Regions from separate parts of the Micromonospora cynarisoli genome, predicted to be linked through region 2. Evidence: predicted binding sites of a transcription regulator. Region 2 holds the regulator's gene; the other holds the start of a gene.

Region 1 (11,512 bases), 620 kb from region 2:
GCGATCCTCCGCTTGGTCAGCAGTGCCGTCGCCGCAGTGGCCTGTCCCGCCATGCCGGTCACGCTAGCCCGGCGGGCCCCCGTCCGCGACCGGTCGCCCGACCAGCACCGTCGGTGCCCCGGCCACCCGGGTCAGCACCAGGCTGGCCGGATTCTCCCCGGCCAGTCGCAGGTCCCGGCGCAGCTGCTCGGGCGACAGCGCCGAGCCCCGCTTGAGGATCTCCACCCGGCCGACCCGGCGCTCCCGCAGCAGCGCGCGCAGCCGCTTCAGCGAGAACGGCAGCACGTCGACGATCTCCAGGCACCGCCCGAACGGGGTGGGGCGCGGGGCGTCCGCGTAGAGGTAGGCGATGCTCGGGTCGGCAAGCGTCGCGTCGAGGGTGTCGGCCAGTTCGGCGACCAGGTGCGCCCGGACGACCGCCGGGTCCGGGTCGTACAGGTAGCGCCGTACCGGTCCGACGCCCGCCTCGACGTCACCCGTGCCGGTCAGTTGGTGGCTCTGCTCCGGTGTGTCACCGGGGACGGTCGGCCGGTGGCCGTCGGTCGCCCCGGCACCGGGACCGGTGGGCCGGTCCCCGGGGGTTGCCGGGCCGCCCGCCGGGCGCTGCCGGTGCGCGCTCGGCGGGACGCCCCTCAGGACGGTCGCCCGGCGGGGCACCCCGGCGAGCGGGCCGCCCCAGAGGGCCGCCTCGACCAGGTCACCGTCGACACTCACCCACTCCGCCTCGGCGTCGGCCGGGATCCGGGCGTGGTCGACGCCCGGGGCCACCTTCACCACCGTGTGCGGCACCCGTGCGGCCAGCCCGGTGACGAAGTCCCACGGCGGCGAGTAGGCGTCCGGGTCGAAGATCCGCCGTCCGGTGCCGGCCCGCCGTCGGGCCGGATCGCAGAACACCGCGTCGACCCGGGTCACGTCGAACGCCGTCGCGTCGCCGCACTCCACGGTGAACATCCCGGCCAGCCCGGCGGCCTCGGCGTTCGCGGCGGCCAGCGCGGCGGTGACCGGGTCGGCCTCCACCCCGTACACCCGGATGCCGGCGCGGGCGGCGGCGAGCGCGTCGGCGCCGAGACCGCAGCCCAGGTCGGCGAGGGTGCGCACCCCGGCGGCGGCGAGCCGGGCGGCCCGCCGGTCGGCGACCGGCCGGCGGGTGGCCTGCTCCAGGCCGGGGCGGGTGAGGAACATCCCGGCCGCCTCCGGGCCGAACTTGCCGACCGCCCGGCGGCGCAGCTCGGCCTGGGTCAGCGCGGCGGCGGCCAGCCCGGCCGGCACCCCGCGCGAGCGCAGCGCCGCCGCCGCGACCAGCGGGTCGCCGCCGGCCACCCCGGCCGCCGCGGCGAGCACGGCCGACCCCTCGGCGGTACGCAGCGCGGCGAACTGGTCGAGATTCACCCGCCCATTGTCCGGTCCGCCCGGGCGATCGGCTCAGGTGGGCCGATGTTGCCGTGTCCGAGCGGCGTGGTCACCGCAACATCGCCACCCCTGAGTTGACCATGGCCCGCGTCGGGCGACACGGAGGGCGGCAGATTGGCACTCTCCTTGACGGAGTGCTAGCCGAGGAATAACCTGCGATTAGCACTCTCACCCCGAGGGTGCCAGCGTCCGGGCCATCCGGTCCGGGTGCTGAACGCCAGGCGGACCGGCACCCGCGACGACGGCCCCGCCCGGTGGCATGTGGCAGATTGACGCTGGTCGGACTCTCGGCCGGCAACGAAACCAAGTACCCCAGGAGGGTATGCCCGTGACTACCGCGACCAAGGTTGCGATCAAGCCGCTCGAGGACCGGATCGTGGTCCAGGCGAACGAGGCTGAGACCACCACGGCGTCGGGCATCGTGATCCCCGACACCGCCAAGGAGAAGCCGCAGGAGGGCACCGTCCTCGCCGTCGGCCCCGGCCGGATCGACGACAAGGGCAACCGCGTGCCGCTCGACGTCAAGGTCGGCGACACCGTCCTCTACTCGAAGTACGGCGGCACCGAGATCAAGTACGCCGGCGAGGAGTACCTGGTGCTCTCCGCCCGCGACGTTCTCGCGGTCATCGAGAAGTAACCAACCGATTCCCGTGTCGTCGCCCCGGTCCGGCTCGCCGGGCCGGGGCGACGACGCTTCGAAGGGACATTCATGGCGAAGATCCTGAGCTTCTCGGACGACGCCCGGCACCTGCTGGAGCACGGTGTCAACGCCCTCGCGGACGCGGTCAAGGTCACCCTCGGCCCGCGCGGGCGCAACGTCGTCCTGGACAAGAAATTCGGTGCGCCGACGATCACCAACGATGGTGTGACCATCGCCAAGGAGATCGAGCTCACCAACCCGTACGAGAACCTCGGCGCGCAGCTGGTCAAGGAGGTGGCGACGAAGACCAACGACGTCGCCGGCGACGGGACCACCACCGCGACCGTGCTGGCCCAGGCGATGGTCCGCGAGGGTCTGCGCAACGTGGCCGCCGGGGCGAACCCGACCGGCCTCAAGCGGGGCGTCGACGCGGCGGCCACCAAGGTCTCCGAGGCGCTGCTCGGCCGGGCCGTCGAGGTGGCCGACAAGAAGTCGATCGCGCACGTCGCGACGATCTCGGCGCAGGACGCCACCATCGGTGAGCTGATCGCCGAGGCGATGGAGCGGGTCGGCCGCGACGGTGTGATCACCGTCGAGGAGGGCTCCACCCTCACCACCGAGCTGGAGGTGACCGAGGGTCTCCAGTTCGACAAGGGCTTCATCTCGCCGAACTTCGTCACCGATTCGGAGTCGCAGGAGTCGGTGCTGGAGGACCCGTACATCCTCATCACCACCCAGAAGATCTCGGCGATCGAGGAGCTGCTGCCGCTGCTGGAGAAGGTCCTCCAGAACAGCAAGCCGCTGCTGATCGTCGCCGAGGACGTCGAGGGCCAGGCGCTGTCCACCCTGGTGGTCAACGCGATCCGCAAGACCATCAAGGTCTGCGCGGTCAAGGCCCCCGGTTTCGGTGACCGCCGCAAGGCGATGCTCCAGGACATGGCGATCCTGACCGGCGCCGAGCTGGTCGCCCCGGAGCTGGGCTACCGGCTCGACCAGGTCGGCCTGGAGGCGCTCGGCACCGCCCGGCGTGTCGTGGTCGACAAGGAGAACACCACGGTCGTCGACGGCGGTGGCAAGTCCGCCGAGGTCGCCGACCGGGTCGCCCAGATCCGCAAGGAGATCGAGGCGTCCGACTCCGACTGGGACCGGGAGAAGCTGGCCGAGCGGCTGGCGAAGCTCTCCGGCGGCATCGCGGTCATCAAGGCGGGCGCGGCCACCGAGGTCGAGATGAAGGAGCGCAAGCACCGCATCGAGGACGCGATCGCCGCCACCAAGGCCGCGGTCGAGGAGGGGACGGTTCCCGGCGGCGGTGCTGCGCTGGCCCAGATCCGCTCGGTGCTCGACGACGACCTCGGCCTGACCGGTGACGAGAAGGTAGGTGTCTCGATCGTGCGCAAGGCGCTGGTCGAGCCGCTGCGCTGGATCGCCCAGAACGCCGGCCACGACGGCTACGTGGTGGTGGAGAAGGTCGCCGGCCAGGACTGGGGCCAGGGCCTCGATGCCGCCCAGGGCGAGTACGTCGACCTGGTGAAGTCCGGCATCATCGACCCGGTGAAGGTGACCCGCAACGCGGTCACCAACGCCGCGTCGATCGCCGGTCTCCTGCTGACCACCGAGAGCCTGGTGGTCGAGAAGCCGGAGCAGCCGGAGCCGGCCGCCGCCGGTGGGCACGGCCACGGTCACGGTCACGGCCACCAGCACGGCCCGGGTTTCTGACCCGGTAGTACGCCAGCTCAGGGCGCACCGTCGATCGTCGGCGGTGCGCCCTGACGCGTACGGTGACCGCTGCTTACGGAACGGTGACGTGGATGGCGGCCGGCCCGCTCGATCGACGACACTGGCCGGATGAGCACCACCCCCCGTGGCTTCGCCGCGCTGGCCGGGGTCACCGCCGCCGTGGTGGCCATCGGTGTCGCCGAGCCGGTCGCCGTCCTCACCGGTCCCCGCTCCGCCCCGCTGATCGCGGTCGGCGGGGTGGTGGTCGACACGGTCCCCGAGCCGCTCAAGCAGTTCGCCATCGACGTCTTCGGCAGGTACGACAAGATCGCCCTGCTGGTCGGTACGGCGGTGCTGTTGGCGGCGTTCGCCGCCGGGATCGGTGTGCTCGCCGCGCGCCGGCTCGCCGTCGGGCTGGTGGGCATCGCGGCGTTCACCGGCCTCGGTGTCGCCGCCGCGCTCACCCGCGCCGGCGCGGATGCCGCCGACGCGCTCCCCGCCCTGGTCGGCGGGGTGCTGGGCGGGCTGGTGCTCGGGGCCTTCGTGGCCGGTCCCTGGCAGCTCGACCCCTGGCCCTGGCAGCCGCCCACCCCGCTGTCCGCCACCCCGCCGGCCAGCGGGTCCTCTGCGGCAGGTGGTGCGCCGGCGGGCGGATCGGCGGCGGGCGGCGGGCCGGGTGTGCCGGCGGGTCCGGACGACGGGCCGCCGGCCGGGTGGGAGCCGTTGGAGTCGACCGACCCGGAGTCCCGGCGGCGGTTCCTGCGCGGTGCGGGCCTGCTCGCGGGCGCGGCGACCGTGGTGGGGCTGGGCGGGCACTGGCTCGCCGGGCGGCGGGGGGTCTCGGCGGCCCGGCAGGCGGTCGCGTTGCCCACCCCGTCGGCGGTGGCGCCGACGGTGCCGGCCGGCGCGGACCTGTCCCTGGCCCAGCTCGCCCCCTACACCACGCCGAACGGCGGCTTCTACCGGATCGACACGGCGTTGGTGGTGCCGCAGGTCGACCCGGAGACCTGGCGGTTGCGCATCCACGGTCGGGTGCGCAACCCGATCGAACTGACCTTCGCCGAGCTGCTCGCCCGCCCGATGGTCGAGCGGTACGTCACCCTGGCCTGCGTCTCGAACGAGGTGGGCGGTGACCTGATCGGCAACGCCCGCTGGCTGGGCGTGCCGATCCGGGAACTGCTCGACGAGGCGGGGCCGGAGGAGGGGGCCGACCAGGTGGTCGGCCGGTCGGTCGACGGCTGGACCTGCGGCACCCCGACGGCGGCGCTGCGCGACGGGCGGGACGCCCTGCTGGCGGTGGGGATGAACGGCGAGCCGCTACCCGTCGAGCACGGGTTCCCGGTGCGGATGGTGGTGCCGGGCCTCTACGGGTACGTGTCGGCCTGCAAGTGGGTGACCGAGCTGGAGCTGACCAGTTTCGCCGACTTCGACGCGTACTGGGTGCCGCGCGGGTGGTCGGCGCAGGGGCCGGTGAAGACGCAGTCGCGGATCGACACCCCGCGCGCGCGTAACCGGCTCACCGCGGGGGAGGTGACGGTGGCGGGGGTGGCCTGGGCGCAGCACCGGGGGATCAGCCGGGTCGAGGTACGCGTCGACGGTGGCGCGTGGCAGGAGGCGACCCTCGCCCCGACGGTGTCGGTGGACACCTGGGTGCAGTGGTCGTGGCGGTGGCCGGCGACCCCGGGTGAGCACACCCTCCAGGTGCGGGCGACCGACCGGGACGGCGAGACGCAGACCCCGTTGACGGCCCCGGTGGCCCCGGACGGGGCGACCGGCTGGCACAGCGTCACAGTCACCGTGCGCTAATTTCCGGCAACTGCAAGTCATCAAGAGTGATCAATGTCCGGATAGCCGAAAATTCCACGGTGATATCGAGGGTTGAGGCTGTGGGAGCGCTCCCGTAACATACCTGACGCGACTGTTAACGTTAACCTAACAACGGCCACCACCAATGTGCAGGTCGCCATCCCGTCAGGAGGGTGCTTTATGTCCAGATCCAGATCGGCCAATGTTGGCTTGATCTCGGCCGGTGTCGCGTTGCTGGCGTCGGCGTCGGTGGTCACCGCGCTGCCGGCCGGCGCGGCGGCGGCGGGCTGCTCGGTGAACTACACGGTGTCCTCGGAGTGGGGCGGCGGCTTCGGTGCCAACGTCGCCATCACCAACCTGGGCGATGCGCTGAGCAGTTGGACGCTGACCTGGTCCTTCGGTTCCGGGCAGTCGGTGACGCAGGCGTGGAACGCCACCGTGACGCAGAGCGGTTCGGCGGTGACCGCCAAGAATGTGAGCTACAACGGCGCGATCCCGACCAACGGCTCGGTGTCGTTCGGCTTCAACGGGGCCTGGACGTCCAGCAACCCCGTCCCGACGAGCTTCGCGCTCAACGGGGTGGCCTGCAACGGCGGCACGACGCCTACCAACCCGCCCACCACGCCGCCGACGACCGCGCCCCCCACCACCCCGCCCCCCACGACGCCTCCGCCGACGACGCCTCCGCCGACCACCCCGCCGCCGACCGGCAACTGCTCCCTGCCGACGTCCTACCGCTGGTCGTCGACCGGCCCGCTGGCGCAGCCGAAGGCCGGCTGGGCGTCACTGAAGGACTTCACCATCGCCCCTTACCAGGGCAAGCAGTTGGTGTACGCCACCACCCACAGCAGCAGCGCCACCGGCGGCTGGGGTTCGATGAACTTCGGCCTGGTCGACAACCTCAACCAGCTCGGCTCGGCCCCCCAGAACACCATGAGCCAGAGCACCGTCGCGCCGTCGCTGTTCTACTTCGCGCCGAAGAACATCTGGGTTCTCGCCCACCAGTGGGGTCCGACGTCGTTCTCGTACCGCACGTCGACCAACCCGGCCAACGCCAACGGCTGGTCGGCCCCGCAGCCCCTGTCGACTGCGTCGATCACCGGCTCCGGCACCGGCGTGATCGACCAGACGATCATCGGCGACGACCAGAACATGTACCTGTTCTTCGCCGGCGACAACGGCAAGATCTACCGCCAGATCATGCCGATCGGGAACTTCCCCGGCAGCTTCGGCTCCAGCTACACGACCATCATGAGCGACACCTCGGAGAACATCTTCGAGGCGCCGCAGGTATACAAGGTGGCGGGTCGCAACCAGTACCTGATGATCATCGAGGCCAGGACCAGCTCCTGGGAGCGCTACTTCCGCTCGTTCACGGCGACCAGCCTGGGCGGCACCTGGACGCCGAACGCGACGACCTACAACAACCCGTTCGCGGGCAAGGCCAACAGCGGTGCCACCTGGACCAACGACATCAGCCACGGCGAGCTGCTGCGCACCAGCGCGGATCAGACGAACACGATCGACCCGTGCAACCTGCAGCTGTTGTACCAGGGCCGCGCCACGAACTCGGGCGGTGACTACGGCCTCCTGCCGTACCGGCCGGGTCTGCTGACCCTGCAGCGCTGATGGCGTGACGCAGGTGCGACCCCGCTGTTCCTGACTTCCGCGACCGGCGGCGAACGCTGTACCGGGTGGGCCGCACGACGGCTCGGAGCAGGATCGGGTGGAACTGAAGGGGCGGGTCCGGCTGTGCCGGGCCCGCCCCGCTTTGCGTACGTGTCGGCCCCGCGTCGCACCATGGGCCGGGGAAACGACGAGGCCGCGCCCCGAGATTCGGAGTGCGGCCTCGTCGAAGGTGTGGTGGGTCGGTCAGGCGATCTTGCGCTGGGCCGGTACGGCGGTCTTGTGCGACGCGCCGAGCCGGGCCTCCATGCGGGCGATGTCCACCCGGGTCTGCCGGCGGTCGGCCAGGTCCTCCCAGCCGAGGGCGAGCAGCCGCAGCCGCTCGGACTCGCTGAGGCCGCCCCAGACGCCGTACGGCTCCCGCACGGACAGGGCGTGCGCCGCGCACTCGGCCCGCACCGGGCAGGCCTGGCAGACGGACTTGGCGCCGGACTCCCGGCGCAGCCGGGACGAACCGCGCTCGCCGTCCGGGTGGAAGAACTGCGCGCTGTCCCGGCCCCGACAGGCGCCGAGACGCTGCCAGTCCCACAGGTCGACGATGGGTCCGGGCAGTCTACGTACGTTCGACATCAGCACCCCTCCTCCCGCGCGGCACCGCGGAGATCCTCGTTGAACCGGCGTCCGGGCTGTGGTCCGCGCTGGCGTACCCCGTTTCCGGCGTGGAGCCTCGGTACCCGAACCCTCGCCGACTCACACGTGTTGAGATCGAAAACCCGAAGCCTCCTGCGGCATATGACCCAAATGTCGGAAAAGTTCAGAGGATTGCCCGGAACCTCCTCCCCGGTGGACCCCGTCATGGTCTGCTCGTGTCCGGAGAGGAGACCACCGTGCGTACCGTTCTCGTATGCGTTCGGACACCGATCGCCGCGCAGCAGTTGACCAATGCGGCGGCGCGACTCGGCCTGGCCGCGGTCGTCCGGACAGCCGTCTCCGACCCCGAGGTGATGCTGCGGCTCGCCGAGCGCCCGGTCGACGTGGTGCTGGCCGACACGGCGCTCACCCGGCCGGACAGCGCCGGCTTCGTCCGCCGGGTGCTGGCCCGCGCGCCGCAGGCCGCGGTGCTGCTGCTCGGCACCGAGGAGTCGGAGGCGGCGGCGGCCACCATCAGCGCCGGGGCGCGGGGCCTGATCCAGGGCGCCGACCACGACCTGACCAGCGCCGTGGCGAAGGCCCTGCTGCTGCTGTCCGCACCCGGCCGGTCGGCCCGGCACCGGGTCACCGACCCCGCCCGGGACACCGCCGCGGTCGGCGCGCCCCCGCGACCCGGTCGCCCGCCCGCGCCGGGCTGGTCGCCGCCGCCTGCCGACGGTGCGCCCGGCGCGCCGTCGGTGGTGCCCGTGCAGCGCGGCGACGACGAGGTCGACGGGGAGCCGGAGGGCACAGCGGTCGAGCCGGCCCCGGCCGCCGGGTTGCCGCGCCCGACCTCCGGCGCGCGCGCCGGCCGGACCTCGGCCGGGCTGACCGAACGCGAACTCCAGGTGCTGCTCGGCATGGCCGAGGGCAAGAGCAACGCGGAGATCGGGCGGGAGTTGTTCGTCTCGGAGGACACCGTCAAGACGCACGCTCGGCGGCTGTTCCGCAAGCTCGGCGCGCGGGACCGGGCGCACGCGGTGGCCGCCGGCTTCCGCGCCGGCCTGGTCGCCTGAGCGTTCCCGGGGTCAGTCGTCCGGGTCGGTGTCGTCGCCTGCGGACTCGGTGAGCGTGTCGTGCACCCCGTCGGCGTAGCCCCGGGCGTAGTCCCAGGTGACGTAGTGGTCCGGGTCGGGATCGTAGGCCGGCTCGTGCACCCGGGGCCGGCCCGAGCTGAGCAGGTGCCGCAGGTTGCCCCGGAGCAGGTCCCAGTCGAAGTAGTGCGGCTCGCGACAGTCCTCGCACTCGATGACCAGCCCGCGTACCCCGATCGGGGACAGCAGGGCTTGGTAGATCTCCAGGTCGGCGAGGTCTTCCAGCACGTCCTGCCGCTCGACCTCGGTCAGCGGGTCGAGCGGGGCGTCGTCGCCCGGATCGTCCAGCCCCGCAGCCGGATCGGCCGGGTCGCCGTTGAACGGGTCGATGGGCTCGTCGTGCACCCCCTCACCGTAGACCCAACCCTCGCCGCACGCGCCCCCCGGCGGTCGCTGTGGCGTCGCCGACCCCGACCGGTCGCCGGCGAGGGCCGCCCTGCTCAGTGGGTACGATGAGACGACTCGCCGTCACCCCGGCGTGCGCCGGTGCCGCGCGCGCCGCCTCGCTGAATCCCGTCCGAGCAGCTCAGGGGAGCAATCGTGGAGAATTCGCCCAGCACCGATCTTCCGGCCGGCGTCGACAGCGGCGAGTGGGGCGGCCACCTGCCGGAGCTGCCGGCCGGGTCGGCGCGGGTGGTGCCGCTCGGTCTGACCTTCGACGACGTGCTGCTCCAGCCCGGCGAGTCGGACGTGGTGCCCAGCCGGGTGAACACCCGCACCCGGCTCACCCGCAACGTCGAGCTGTCCATCCCGCTGCTGTCCAGCGCGATGGACACCGTCACCGAGGCCCGGATGGCGATCGCGATGGCCCGCCAGGGCGGCATCGGCGTGCTGCACCGCAACCTCTCCCTGGAGGACCAGGCGCTCCAGGTCGACCTGGTCAAGCGCTCCGAGTCCGGCATGATCACCAATCCGGTGACGGCCAGCCCCGAGGACACCCTGCGTGAGGTCGACGAGCTGTGCGGCCGTTACCGCATCTCCGGCGTCCCGGTGGTCGACGGCGAGGGCCAGCTCGTGGGCATCGTCACCAACCGGGACATGCGGTTCGTCTCCGACCCGGCCACCCCGGTCCACGCGATCATGACCCGGACGCCGCTGGTCACCGCCCCGGTGGGGGTGAGCAAGGACGACGCGCTCACGCTGCTGCGTCAGCACAAGGTCGAGAAGCTGCCGATCGTGGACGACTCGGGGCGGCTGCGCGGGCTGATCACCGTCAAGGACTTCACCAAGAGCGAGCAGTACCCGGACGCCACCAAGGACGACGCGGGCCGGCTGCGGGTCGCCGCCGCCATCGGGGTCGGCGAGGACGCCTACAAGCGGGCCCGGACCCTGGTCGACGCGGGTGTCGACGTGCTGATCGTGGACACCGCGCACGGTCACCAGCGGGCCGTGCTGGACATGGTCCGCCGGCTCAAGGCCGACGTCACGATCGACATCGTGGGCGGCAACGTGGCCACCTACGCCGGGGCGAAGGCCCTGGTCGACGCCGGCGCCGACGGCGTCAAGGTGGGCGTCGGCCCGGGTGCCATCTGCACCACCCGGATCGTCGCCGGGGTCGGGGTGCCGCAGGTGACCGCGATCATGGAGGCGGCCCGTGCGGCCCGTCCGGCCGGCGTCCCGGTGATCGGCGACGGCGGCATCCAGTACTCCGGCGACATCGCCAAGGCCCTGGTGGCAGGTGCCGACACGGTGATGCTCGGCAGCCTGCTGGCCGGCTGCGAGGAGAGCCCCGGCGAGTTGATCTTCGTCAACGGCAAGCAGTTCAAGGCGTACCGGGGGATGGGGTCGCTGGGCGCGATGCAGTCCCGGGGCCAGGCCAAGTCGTACAGCAAGGACCGCTACTTCCAGCAGGACGTGCTCAGCGACGACAAGCTGGTGCCGGAGGGCGTGGAGGGCCAGGTGCCCTACCGGGGGCCGCTGTCCCGGGTCGCCCACCAGCTGGTCGGCGGGCTGCGGCTGGCGATGGGGTACGCCGGCGCGGAGAACATCCCCGACCTGCACCACCGTGGCCAGCTCATCCGGATCACGGCGGCCGGGCTCAAGGAGAGCCACCCGCACGACATCCAGATGACCGTCGAGGCCCCCAACTACCACACCCGCTGACCCACCACCCCAAACCACCTGGAGTCCCTCATGCGTGACGTGGTCGAGATCGGGCTGGGCAAGACCGCGCAGCGCGGCTACCACCTGGACGACATCGCCATCGTGCCCAGCCGGCGGACCAGGGACGTCGACGACGTCTCCACCGGCTGGCAGCTCGATGCCTACCAGTTCGACATCCCCTGCGTCGGTCACCCGTCGGACGCCACCATGAGCCCCGCCTCGGCGGTCCGGCTCGGGCAGCTCGGCGGGCTGGGCGTACTCAACGTCGAGGGCCTCTGGACCCGCTACGAGAACCCGACCAAGGTGCTGGAGGAGCTGGCCGGGCTGGGCGAGGACGCCCGCGCGACCAAGCGGCTCCAGGAGGTCTACGCCGAGCCGATCCGCCCCGACCTGATCGCCGAGCGGGTCCGCGAGCTGCGGGCCGGCG
Region 2 (11,512 bases):
CAGGTGCGCCCCGCCTGGACGACCGGCCCCCCGTCGGTGTCCAGCAGCCCTTGCAGGACGGCCAACCGGACGTCGACGCTGTTCTGCAGGTAGACGTCGGGCACGAACGTGGTCGCCGACTTCGCACCGGCAAGACCCAGTTCACGGAGGACGAGCGTCACCGGGTTGGCGACGATCACCCCGCCCCGGTGACCGTCGACGTGCCGGAGCACGTAGTCGTAGCTGCTTTTGCGTACCAGCTCGATGCCGGGCAGTGCCGCGGCGAGCGCGTCGGCCAACTCCGGGTCGGCGGTGCGGAAGGCCGGGGTGGTCCGCGTCGAGATGGCCCCGTCGCCGAGCAGCAGACCGAGGGCGTACGGGTCGAGCGGTACCTCCCGCGACTCGAGCTGCACGGGTGCCACGACCGGAAGTTCGTACCGGCGGATGTTGCCCCGCCGCTCCTTGCCAATCATCTCGCGCGTCTCGAGGGTGCGCCGACCGCCGCGCCGCCTGTCCTCAGGGGTGGCGACAGTCCAGAGATGTTCACCACAGCAGAGGGTGGAGGCACCGTCCTGGGTCGTGACCCGGTAGACCTGCCTGGGGCCCTGCGGATAGATGCCGATCACCGGGGTGGGCGTCCCATTCGAGCCGATGACCAGGTCACCGACCCGCAGCGACCCGAACGGCCGGAAGCCTTCCGGAGTCAGCACCGTCGCGTCGTAGGGCTGTGCCCTGCCCCGCATGTACGCCAGCGGAGCCACCTCGATGGTGCCGGCGGCCATCAGCTTCGGGATGGACTCCGGGTCGAGCATGTCGTGCAGCGCGTCGTAGAGCGGGCGCAGGTACGGGTCGATCTTCTCGTTCAGGGTGCCCGGCAGGAAGCCCAGCCGCTCGCCCGCCTCGACCGCCGGACGGGTGAGGATGATCCGGTTGACCTGCTTGGCCTGGAGCGCCTGGACGGCCTTCGCCATCGCCAGGTAGGTCTTGCCGGTGCCGGCCGGGCCGATGCCGAACACGATCGTGTTGGCGTCGATCGAGTCGACGTACGTCTTCTGCCCCAGCGTCTTGGGGCGGATGGTGCGCCCGCGCCGGGAGAGGATGTTGAGGGTGAGCACCTCGGCGGGCCGCTCGGTGCCGCCCTGTTCGAGCATGCCGACGGTACGCCGGACAGCATCAGTGGTCAGGGTCTCGCCTTTCTCGATCAGTTCGAGCAGCTCGCTGAAGAGGCGCTCGGCGAGAGCGTTGTCCGCGGGCGCACCGGTGATGGTGATCTCGTTGCCGCGAACGTGCACGTCGCTGGTGACCGAACGTTCGACGAGTCGCAGGATCTCGTCGCCCGCGCCGAGCAGGTTGACCATGATCTTGGCATCGGGAACCGTGATCCTGGTCTGCACCCGGGGCGGGCCGGGAGGTGGGGTGCCGGTCATAAATCGGGCCGTGGGGCCCTGCGCCACCTGCTTCCATCTCGCGCCGTGCCCTGCTGGCGCGGCGTGCGGACGATACTCCCATCGTATCCGCTCGGCCCCGGCGGCACCGCGTCACTTTTCCCCGCCCGGTTCGGACCGGGAGGTCGTACCGGCCTCCCGGCCCCGTGCCGGCGGCCGACGTCGGAGCGGGGGCCGCCCGCTCAGGCCCGGAAGTCGTACCTGTCGAAGGTCTCCTGATGGCGGGTGAAGCGGTAGGTGGCCCAGTGCATCGCGACCACCGTCCCGTCGGCGTCGCGGGTGAGTCGCAGCAGTTCCCCGACCTCCCGCCCGGAGACCGTCCGGAACACGTCCGGCGACTGCGGCGTCGGCGCGAACACCGCCGGGGGCCGCCCCGCCGGATCGTCCGCGCCCCGGGCCCGCAGCGCCCCGTCGTGCCAGGAGAAGACGTACTCGAACCCCTCGCCCCACCAGCGGCCCAGCAGCCCACGCAGCGGGCCGGGCGCGCCCGGGCCCGGCTGCCACGGCACGATCTCCGCCGGGGCGTGCTCGGCCGAGGCGGCGAGCAGCCGGTGCGGCAGCTCCAGCACCTCGGCGGCGGTGCCGCAGGAGGCGAGCACCGCGCAGCCCATCGCGCCGGCCGTGCCGTCCCCGCCGCGCCGGCCGTACACCCCGGCCAGGAAGCCCGGCATCGCGCCGTCGTGCCCCACGTGCACCACCCGGTCGGGTAACGGGACCAGGATCAGCCCGAGCCCGAAGCCGGCCTTCCAGACCGTCTCGTCGGTGGTGGTCACCGGCCAGCGCATCTCGTCCAGCGTCGTCGCGGCGAGCACCGCGCCGGTCGGGTCCAGCGCGGCCGGGTCGGCCAGGAACGCCGCCCACCGGGCCATGTCCGTCGCGGTGCTCCACAGCTGGGCGGCCGGCCCGACCGCACCGAAGTCGGTCGGCGGCTCCGGATGCGCCTCGTCGGAGTACGCGTCGACCAGGAAACCGGTCACCGCCTGCGGCCCCGGGTCGACCGAGGTGTCGGCCAGCCCCAGCGGGGTGAGCACCCGGTCGGCGAGCACCTCGGCCCAGGTGCCGCCGCGCAGCGCGCCGACCAGCCGGCCGAGCAGCGCCATGCCCAGGTTGGAGTAGTGGTAGCGGCGGCCGGTGGGCAGCACCCGCTCGACCCGGGCCAGGTCGGCGAGAAGCTCGTCGACCCGGGGCGCGCGCAACGTGTCCCAGACGTCGCCGTACGGCTCGCGTTGCAGCCCGGCGGTGTGCGAGAGCAGCCGGCGTACGGTCAGGTCGCCGTGCGCGGGCAGCGCCAGGTGCCGGCCCAGCGGGTCGTCCAGGTCGAGCAGCCCGTCGTCACGGCACTGCATCACCAGCACGGAGGTGAAGGTCTTGGTGACCGAGCCGATCCGGAACCGGCTCGCCGGGCCGAGGGCGGTGTCGTTGCCGGTGCCGCCGACCTGGAAGCTCCAGAGCGGGCTGTCGGCCCGGTGCAGCGCCACCGCCAGGGCGGGCACCCGAGCCTGCGCCTGCGTCCCGCGGACCATCCGTTCCAGCCGACGCCGTACCCGCGCCCCGTCGCCGCCCGGGCCGGGTTCCCCGCCGGCCGTCGACGTCACGCCAGGTCCCGGGCCAGCATCGGGCCCAGGGGCGCGCCGCCGAGCAGGTGGGCGTGCACGTGGAAGACCTCCTGGCCACCGTACGGGCCGGTGTTGAACATCAGCCGGAAGCCGTCGCCGGTCAGCCCCTCGTCCTCGGCCACCGCCGCCGCCGTAGCCAGCACCTCGCCCGCCAGCCCCGGGTCACCCTGGCCGAGCGTCGCCACGTCGGCGTAGTGCTCCTTGGGGATGACCAGCACGTGCACCGGCGCCTTCGGCCCGATGTCGCGGAAGGCCAGGGTGGTGGCGGTCTCCTTGACGATGGTGGCCGGAATCTCCCCGGCGACGATGCGGCAGAACAGACAGTCGGCTCCCATCCCCCCACTCTAAAGACCACCCCCATTCCCCTCCCCCCTCCCACCCCTCCCCCGCCCCACCCCCCGCCCGCGTTGATCAAGAGCCTTACGTCAATCCCAAGCCGACGGGCGACGCAAACCTCTTGATCACCGGACGCACCGCCGGGAGCAGCGTTGAGGGGCGGGGTGATCAAGAGGTTTGGGGCGGGGACGGGCTGGGCGACGACGCAAACTTCTTGATCACCAGGGGCACCGCCGGGAGACGGCACCGACGGAGCGGTGATCAAGAGGTTTGGGGCGGGGATCGGGCCCGGGGATGACGCAAAGCTCTTGATCACCGGACGTACCGCGGGGGCGGGGCTCGGCGGGGGTGGGTCGGTTACCAGCGGGATAGGCGGGTGGAGAGGACGGCCAGGGCGGCGGGGCCTGCGGTGGAGGTGCGCAGGACCGAGGGGCCCAGGCGTACGGGGCGGGCACCCGCGTCGGTGAAGGCGGTCAGCTCGGTCGGGGCGATGCCGCCCTCCGGCCCGACGACCAGGACGATCTCGCCGGTGGTCGGCAGGTCGACCGTGGTGAGCCGGTCGTCGGCCTCCTCGTGCAGGACGAAGGCCGTGCCCGCCCCGGCGATCCGGCGGGCCACCGTGGCGGTGGACTCGTCCGGGGCACCGGCCACCACCGGCAGCCACGCCCGGCGGGCCTGTTTGGCCGCTTCCCGGGCCGTCGCCACCCACTTCTCCCGGGCCCGTACGCCCCGGTCGCCGCGCCACTGCGCCACCGAGCGGGACGCCGCCCAGGGCACGATCTCGTCCACCCCCACCTCGGTCATCGCCTGCACGGCCAACTCGCCCCGCTCGCCCTTGGCGATGCCCTGCACCACGACCAGCCGGGGGACGTCCGCGTCGACGTACCACCGGGAGGTGACGGTGACGTCGAGGGTGCCCCGGCCTACGGCGGTGACCACGGCGGCGGCGGTGCCGCCCCGCCCGTCGGCGAGCAGCAGTTCCTCGCCGACGCGCAGCCGTTGCACGGTGGCGGCGTGGTGCCCCTCGGGGCCGTCCAGGGTGAACTGGTCGGCAGGGGGCAGCGACTCGACCAGGAACAGCGGCGCGGACACGCCGATCAGGCTAACCGGCCGGGCCGGCCGAGGAGCCACCCGGGACTCCGGTCCGGCCGGGACGCCCCAACCGGGACAATCCGGCCGCAACGAGACCGGCCAGGACAAGCCGACCAGTGCGGCCCGACCGGTCAGGGCGACCGGGACAGGCCGACCGGTCAGGCGTGACCGTTGAAGGCGTCGCGCATCCGGGAGAAGAAGCCGCCCTGCTTGCTCAGCTCGGCGACCTCCTCACCCCGGGTCTTGGCGAAGTCCCGCAGCATCTTCTCCTGGTCGGCGTCGAGCTTGGTCGGGGTACGCACGTCGAGGTGGACGTAGAGGTCACCCCGGCCGGTGCCGCGCAGGTGCGGTACGCCCCGAGCGCGCAGCCGGAGCGTGCTGCCCGGCTGGGTGCCGGCCTTGACGTCGACGGTCTCCTCGCTGTCCAGCGTCTTGATGGTGAGCCGGGTGCCCAGCGCGGCGGCGGTCATCGGCACGGTGACCCGGCAGTGCAGGTCGTCGCCCTTGCGGGAGTAGACGTCGTGCGGGCGCTCGTGGATCTCGACGTAGAGGTCACCGGCGGTGCCCCCACCCGGGCCGACCTCGCCCTGCTGGGCGAGCCGGATGCGCATGCCGTCCTCGACGCCGGCCGGGATCTTGACGGTCAGCGAGCGGCGGGTCCGCACCCGGCCGTCGCCGGCGCAGGTCGGGCAGGGGTGCGGGATGGTGGTGCCGTAGCCCTGGCAGACGGTGCACGGCCGGGCCGAGACGACCTGACCGAGGAAGGTCCGCTGGACCGACTGCACCTCGCCCCGGCCACCGCACGCCTCGCAGGTCGCCAGGTGGGTGCCGGCCGCGGTGCCCGCCCCGGAGCAGGTGGTGCAGAGCACTGCGGTGTCGACCGTGATCGGGGCCTCGACGCCGAAGGCGGTCTCGTGCAGGTCCAGTTCCAGCCGCAGGATCGCGTCGGCCCCGGGCCGGGTACGCGGCCGCGGGCCACGGGTGCCACCGGCCGCGCCGCCGAAGAAGGCGTCCATGATGTCCTGGAAGCCGACGAACGGACCGGCGCCGCCGGGGCCGCCCGGGCCGCCGGCGCCTCCGCCGCCCGGGGCGAGCGGGTCGCCGCCCAGGTCGACGATCTGCCGCTTCCGGTCGTCCGAGAGGACCTCGTACGCGGCGTTGATGTCCTTGAACTTCTCCTGTGCCTCCGGGTCCGGATTCACGTCCGGGTGGAACTGCCGCGCCAGCTTGCGGTAGGCGCGCTTGATCTCGTCGTCGGAGGCTTCCCGGCTCACGCCGAGAATGCCGTAGTAGTCCCTGGCCACTGCGTTCCGTGTCCTCATGTTCGTCTCGCGTTTGCACCGGTCGGCGGCCGGAGCCGGCCGCCGGCCCTGACTGGTCAGTTCTGGGCCAGCAGCTCGCCCACGTAGCGTGCCACGGCCCGCACCGTGGCGATGGTGCCGGGGTAGTCCATCCGGGTCGGGCCGAGCACGCCCAGCCCGCCGACGATGGTGGAGCCCGGGCCGTACCCGGTGCTGACCACCGAGGCGGCACGGAGATTGTCGATCTCGTTCTCGTCGCCGATCAGCACCCGGGTGGTGCTCGGTTCCGCCTCGCCGATCAGCTTGAGCAGCACGACCTCCTCTTCGAGCGCCTCCAGGATGGGTCGCAGCGAGCCCTGGAAGTCGAGCAGGCCACCCCGGGTGAGGTTGGCGGTGCCGGCCAGCGCGAGCCGCTCCTCGGTGCGTTCCACCAGGGTCTCCAGCAGCACGGTGGACAGGGTGGTCATCGCGCCGCGCAGGTGCGGAGCACTCTCGTCGACAAGCGCCTGCACCAGGGGCGGAGTGTCGGACAACCGACTCCCGACCAGTTTCTCGTTGACCAGCCGGCGCAGGTCGAGGACGTCGTCGGCGGGGACCGGCGCGGCCAGCTCGACCAGCCGCTGCTCGACCCGCCCGGTGTCGGCGATCATGACCAGCATCAGCCGGGTGGTGGAGATCGGCACCAGTTCCAGGTGGCGCACCGACGAGCGGGCCAGTGACGGGTACTGCACCACGGCGACCTGCCGGGTGAGCTGCGCCAGCAGGCGTACGGTGCGGTGCACCACGTCGTCGAGGTCGACCGCGCCGACCAGGAAGCGCTCGATGGCCCGGCGTTCGGCGGGGCTGAGCGGCTTGACCCGGGAGAGCCGGTCGACGAAGAGGCGGTAGCCCCGGTCGGTGGGGACCCGACCGGCGCTGGTGTGCGGCTGCCGGATGTAGCCCTCCTCCTCCAGCACCGCCATGTCGTTGCGGACGGTCGCCGGGGAGACCCCGAGCTGGTGCCGCTCGACGAGCGTCTTGCTGCCGACGGGCTCCTGCGTGGCGACGTAGTCCTCGACGATCGCCCGCAGCACGGCGAGTTTGCGGTCGTCGAGACCCATCTCCACCTCCTGACGCACGTCGCCCCGGGCGCTGCCGCACCCGGGCAAAGCGCTCTGGCACTCGACTGTAGCGAGTGCCAGTCTACGTCGGCAGGGCCGCCGCCGCGATGATCAAGACGGACCGTCGGTGCGCCCGCCCCGGCGGATGCCGGCGCGGTCGCTGACCGAACGTCGAGGCCAACCTCACCAGTGTCGCTCTGGTGCACCCTTGCCGGCAGCCCCTACCGTGGCGGCATGACTGAACCACCTCGCCCTCCCGGCGCGGGGGACGGCGTCCCGCCGGACCCGACCGCGCCCCAGGGCTCGCCATACGAGCCGCCCACCGCACCACTGTCCGGCGCACCGGGGGCGGGCGGCTATCCCCCGCCCGGCGGGTATCCGCCGCCCACCGGTGACCAGCCGCCTGCGGGCGGTTACCCCCCGCCGGGTGGTTACCCCCCGCCCGGTGGCGGATATCCGACCGGCGGCACCTACGGCGCGCCGAGCGGCGGCTACGCCAACAGCGAGGACAAGACCTGGGCGCTGGTCGCACACTTCGGCGGGGCCGCCGGTGCGCTGATCAGCTTCGGCCCGCTCGGCTTCGTCGCCCCGCTGATCGCCTACCTGGTGCGCGGGCAGCAGTCTCCTGCCGTCCGGGCGCAGGCGCTGGCCGCGCTGAACTTCCAGATCCTCTGGTCGATCATCGCGTTCGTGCTGCTGTTCGTGAGCTGGTGCCTGCTCTTCCTGCCCAGCATCGCGGTCGTGGTGATCCAGATCCTGTTCGGGATCATCGCCGGCATGAAGGCCAACGAGGGGCAGGCCTACCGCTACCCGATGTCCACCAGCTTCATCAAGTGAGTCCCGACCGGCCGCTCCCCCGGCCGGTCGGGCACCACCGCCGGCCCCGGCGCGCGGCGGGCCGGCGGGACCACGTTCAGGGGAGCAGGTCGCGGACCACCGCGTCGGCCAGCAGCCGGCCGCGCAGGGTGAGCACCGCCCGCCCCTGCGGGTACGCCACCGGGTCCAGCAGCCCGTCGGCGAGCGCCCGCGCGGCGGCGGCCCGCCCCGCGCCATCCAGCACGTCCAGCGGCAGCCCGCAGGCGAGCCGCAGGCGCAGCATCACGTCCTCCGTGTACGTCTCGGCCGGGGTGAGGATCTCCCGGGCCAGGCCGGGTGAGTGCCCGGCGGCGAGCCGCTGCGCGTACGTCGTGGGGTGTTTGACGTTCCACCAGCGCACCCCGCCGACGTGGCTGTGCGCCCCCGGGCCGAGGCCCCACCAGTCGCCGCCGGTCCAGTAGAGCAGGTTGTGCCGGCACCGGGCCGCCTCGCTGCGGGCCCAGTTGGAGACCTCGTACCAGGAGAAACCGGCCGCGTCGAGGGCGGCCTCGGCAGCCAGGTAGCGGTCCGCCGCCACGTCGTCGGAGGGGTACGGCAGCTCGCCGCGCCGCATCCGGGCCGCCAGCCGGGTGCCGTCCTCCACGATCAGGGCGTACGCGCTGACGTGGTCGACCCCGGCGGCGACCACCTGCTCCAGCGAGACGGCGAAGTCCTCGGGACGCTCCCCCGGCGTGCCGTAGATCAGGTCGAGGTTGACGTGGTCGAACCCGGCGTCGCGGGCCTCCCGGGCGGCCTCGACGGCCCGTCCCGGGCGGTGGGTGCGGTCGAGGACCGCCAGCACCCCGGCGGCGGCGGACTGCATGCCCAGCGAGATCCGGGTGTAGCCGGCGGCGCGCAGGGTCTTCAGCGACCCGGGGGTGACCGACTCGGGGTTGGCCTCGGTGGTCACCTCGGCGTCGGCGGCCAGCCCCCAGGTGCGGTCGATGCCGTCGAGCAGGCGGGCCAGGTCGTCGGCGGGCAGCAGGGTGGGGGTGCCACCGCCGACGAAGACCGTGTCGACCCGGGGCGGTGGGGCGTCGGCGAGCACCCGGGCGGCGAGCGCCAACTCGGCCAGCACCGTGTCGGCGTACGACTCCCGGCCGCCGCCCCCGCCCAGCTCGGCTGCGGTGTAGGTGTTGAAGTCGCAGTAGCCGCACCGGCTGGCGCAGAACGGCACGTGCAGGTAGACGCCGAACCCGCGCGCGCCGACGGCACGCAGCGCGGTGCCGGGCAGCGCGCCGTCGACGGGAACGGTCTCACCATCTGGAAGGACGCCGGGCATGGCCACTAGTGTGCCCGGCATGACGTCTCCCGACCGACTCGTGCGGGTCGCCACGGCCCGCGGGGTGACCACCCTCACCCTGGACAGCCCGCACAACCGCAACGCGCTGTCCACCCCGCTGATGACCGAGCTGCTGGCCGGGATCGCCGCGGCGGTCGCCGACGACGCGGTGCGGGTGGTCGTGCTGGACCACACCGGCCCGGTGTTCTGCTCGGGGGCCGATCTGAAGGAGACGGCGGCGGCGTACGCCAGCGGGTCGGTGCCGGCCGGGATGCTCGGTGACGTGCTGGTGGCGGTGCGGGAGTGCCCGAAGCCGGTGCTGGCCAGGGTGGCCGGGCCGGCGCGGGCCGGCGGGCTGGGCCTGATCGCGGCGGCCGACCTGGCGGTCTGCGCGCAGGAGGCGACGTTCGCCTTCACCGAGGTGCGGATCGGGGTGATCCCGGCGGTGATCTCGGCGACCGTGCTGCCCCGGCTGCACCCCCGGGCCGCCGCCGAGCTGTACCTGACCGGCGACACCTTCGACGGTCGGCGGGCCGCCGAGGTGGGGCTGGTGACCGCCGCCGTGCCGGCCGGTGAGCTGGACGCGGCGGTGGCGCGGTACTGCGCGTCGCTGGTCCGGGGTGCCCCCGGGGCGCTGGCCGGGACGAAGGAGTTGCTGCGCCGCCCGGCCGCCACGGACCTGCGCGCGGAGATCGCCGACCTGTCCGCCCGGTCCACCTGCTACTTCCTGTCCGAAGAGGGCCGTGAGGGCGTGTCCGCGTTCCGGGAGAAACGACCGGCTCGATGGGTGGTGACCCTGGAGGGTGGGCCCGGTGAGGGTGCGGGGTGAGCGCGAGGGGCGCAGGGTGAGGGTCCGCGCACCTCGTGTAAGGGTGTGGGGTTCTCCGGGCCGGGCTGCGGGAACGTGAACCGGTCGACCGACCCGGGGCCGCCGGTTGGCGACGTACGCTTGGCGAACGTTGAAACGGGAGGTGCGGGTGCGGACGCGGACATTCGTGGCAGCCGGGGTCGTGGTGGCGTTGTTCGCCGTCGTCGGGGGCTGGGGAGTCCGTCAACTCGACGGGGAGTTCCGGCTTCCCGTCGCCGGCCGTAGCTGCACCGTGCAGGCCGACGGCACCGTGAAGCTCGACGCCGACCAGATGGCCAACGCGGCCACCATCGCCGCGATCGGCATGCAGCGGCAGATGCCCGAGCAGGCCGTGGTGGTCGCCCTGGCCACCGCGTACCAGGAGTCGGGGCTGCGCAACCTCGCCCACGGCGACCGCGACTCGCTCGGCCTGTTCCAGCAGCGCCCCAGCCAGGGTTGGGGCACCCCGGAGCAGATCCGCGACCAGCGGTACGCGGCGAACCGGTTCTACAAGGCGCTGAAGAAGGTACGCGGCTGGGAGCGGATGGAGGTCACCGACGCGGCCCAGGCGGTGCAGCGTTCGGCGTACCCGAAGGCGTACCAGAAGTGGGCCGACGAGTCCCAGGTGCTGGCGCGGGCCCTGCTCGGCGAGGCGACCGGCGCGGTGGCCTGCACGGTCGGGCGTACCCCGGTGATGCGCGGGCAGGCGGCGGTGGCCGAGCTGACCCGCGGCCTGACCCTCGACTGGGGGTTGCCCGACGCGGGTGCGGTGGCCGAGCTGACCGACGTGACGGTGCCCGCCGCGGACGCCCGGGACGGCTGGCGGTACGCGCACTGGCTGGTCTCGCACGCCCCCGACCACGGGGTGAAGCGGGTGCGCTTCGACGGGCTGGAGTGGAACGCCGACAACGGCCGGTGGGCGAAGGTCACCGACGGGCGGGCGACCGAGCCCCGGGTGCTGGCCGAGGTCTTCGCCGACCCCGCCTGACGGGGCGGCGGGCCGGTGCGGTCAGCCGGCGACGTTCAACCGGCGGCGCACCTTCTCCCTGGTCGAGGCGGGCAGCTCGGGGACGTCGAGCAGCCGGGGCAGCAGCTCCGGCTCCAGACTGGTGGCCCGGAACACCTCGCCGATGGTGACGCCGTGCGCCGGCCGGTCCACCACCTCCACCGGGTCGCCGGCGCTCACCTCACCGTCGCGCAGCACCCGCAGGTACGCCCCGGGCGCGGCCCGGACGGTGAACCGTTTGATCAGGTCGGGCACCCCCCAGAAGCCGGCGAAGGTCGTGCACGGGGTACGCGGTTTGGTGACCTGGAGCAGCGCCGAGCCGACCGCCCAGCGTTCGCCGATCACCGCGCCAGTCACCTCCACCGCCCAGGTGGTCAGGTTCTCGCCGAACCCGCCGGGGCTGATGTCGCGGCCCAGTTCGGCCGACCACCAGCCGGCGTCCTCCTGCGCGTAGGCGTAGACCGCCTGGTCGGGGCCGCCGTGCTGGGGCCGCTCGCCGATGAAGTCACCGGCCACGCCGTCGGCGCGCAGCAGCACCGGGCCGTCGACCGGCCGCTTGTCGATGCCGCTGCGCCCGCTCGCGTCGCCCGCCCACCGCGCCCGCGTCACCACGCCGAGGTTCACCGCCGCCACCCTGCCCGTCATGGCCCCAG

The links. Region 2 encodes HrcA, which represses chaperone genes, less so after heat shock. Its sites were predicted from a motif close to GGTTNGCACNCTCNNNNNGAGNGTGCNAACC; they were not measured.
Region 1: groES (co-chaperone GroES) is a predicted target of HrcA. The motif match lies at 1,568-1,598, and genes of this name have one in related genera.

Annotation. Positions count from the first base shown of each region.
Region 1 covers NZ_CP130426.1:3,753,209-3,764,720, reverse strand. The annotation lists gene ybaK (Cys-tRNA(Pro) deacylase) at 1-53, opposite strand, end outside; gene Q2K16_RS15925 (THUMP-like domain-containing protein) at 64-1,389, opposite strand; gene groES (co-chaperone GroES) at 1,733-2,047, shown strand; gene groL (chaperonin GroEL) at 2,120-3,766, shown strand; gene Q2K16_RS15910 (molybdopterin-dependent oxidoreductase) at 3,896-5,572, shown strand; gene Q2K16_RS15905 (non-reducing end alpha-L-arabinofuranosidase family hydrolase) at 5,753-7,201, shown strand; gene Q2K16_RS15900 (WhiB family transcriptional regulator) at 7,445-7,828, opposite strand; gene Q2K16_RS15895 (helix-turn-helix transcriptional regulator) at 8,086-8,904, shown strand; gene Q2K16_RS15890 (DUF5319 domain-containing protein) at 8,917-9,327, opposite strand; gene guaB (IMP dehydrogenase) at 9,523-11,085, shown strand; gene Q2K16_RS15880 (GuaB3 family IMP dehydrogenase-related protein) at 11,116-11,512, shown strand, end outside.
Region 2 covers NZ_CP130426.1:3,131,986-3,143,497, forward strand. The annotation lists partial or broken gene Q2K16_RS12985 (LAGLIDADG family homing endonuclease) at 1-452, opposite strand, end outside; partial or broken gene Q2K16_RS12990 (PhoH family protein) at 555-1,406, opposite strand; gene Q2K16_RS12995 (serine hydrolase domain-containing protein) at 1,607-2,947, opposite strand; gene Q2K16_RS13000 (histidine triad nucleotide-binding protein) at 3,016-3,375, opposite strand; gene Q2K16_RS13005 (16S rRNA (uracil(1498)-N(3))-methyltransferase) at 3,734-4,468, opposite strand; gene dnaJ (molecular chaperone DnaJ) at 4,627-5,772, opposite strand; gene hrcA (heat-inducible transcriptional repressor HrcA) at 5,847-6,869, opposite strand; gene Q2K16_RS13020 (DUF4870 domain-containing protein) at 7,104-7,706, shown strand; gene hemW (radical SAM family heme chaperone HemW) at 7,783-9,006, opposite strand; gene Q2K16_RS13030 (enoyl-CoA hydratase-related protein) at 9,026-9,835, shown strand; gene Q2K16_RS13035 (hypothetical protein) at 9,978-10,841, shown strand; gene Q2K16_RS13040 (MOSC domain-containing protein) at 10,863-11,504, opposite strand.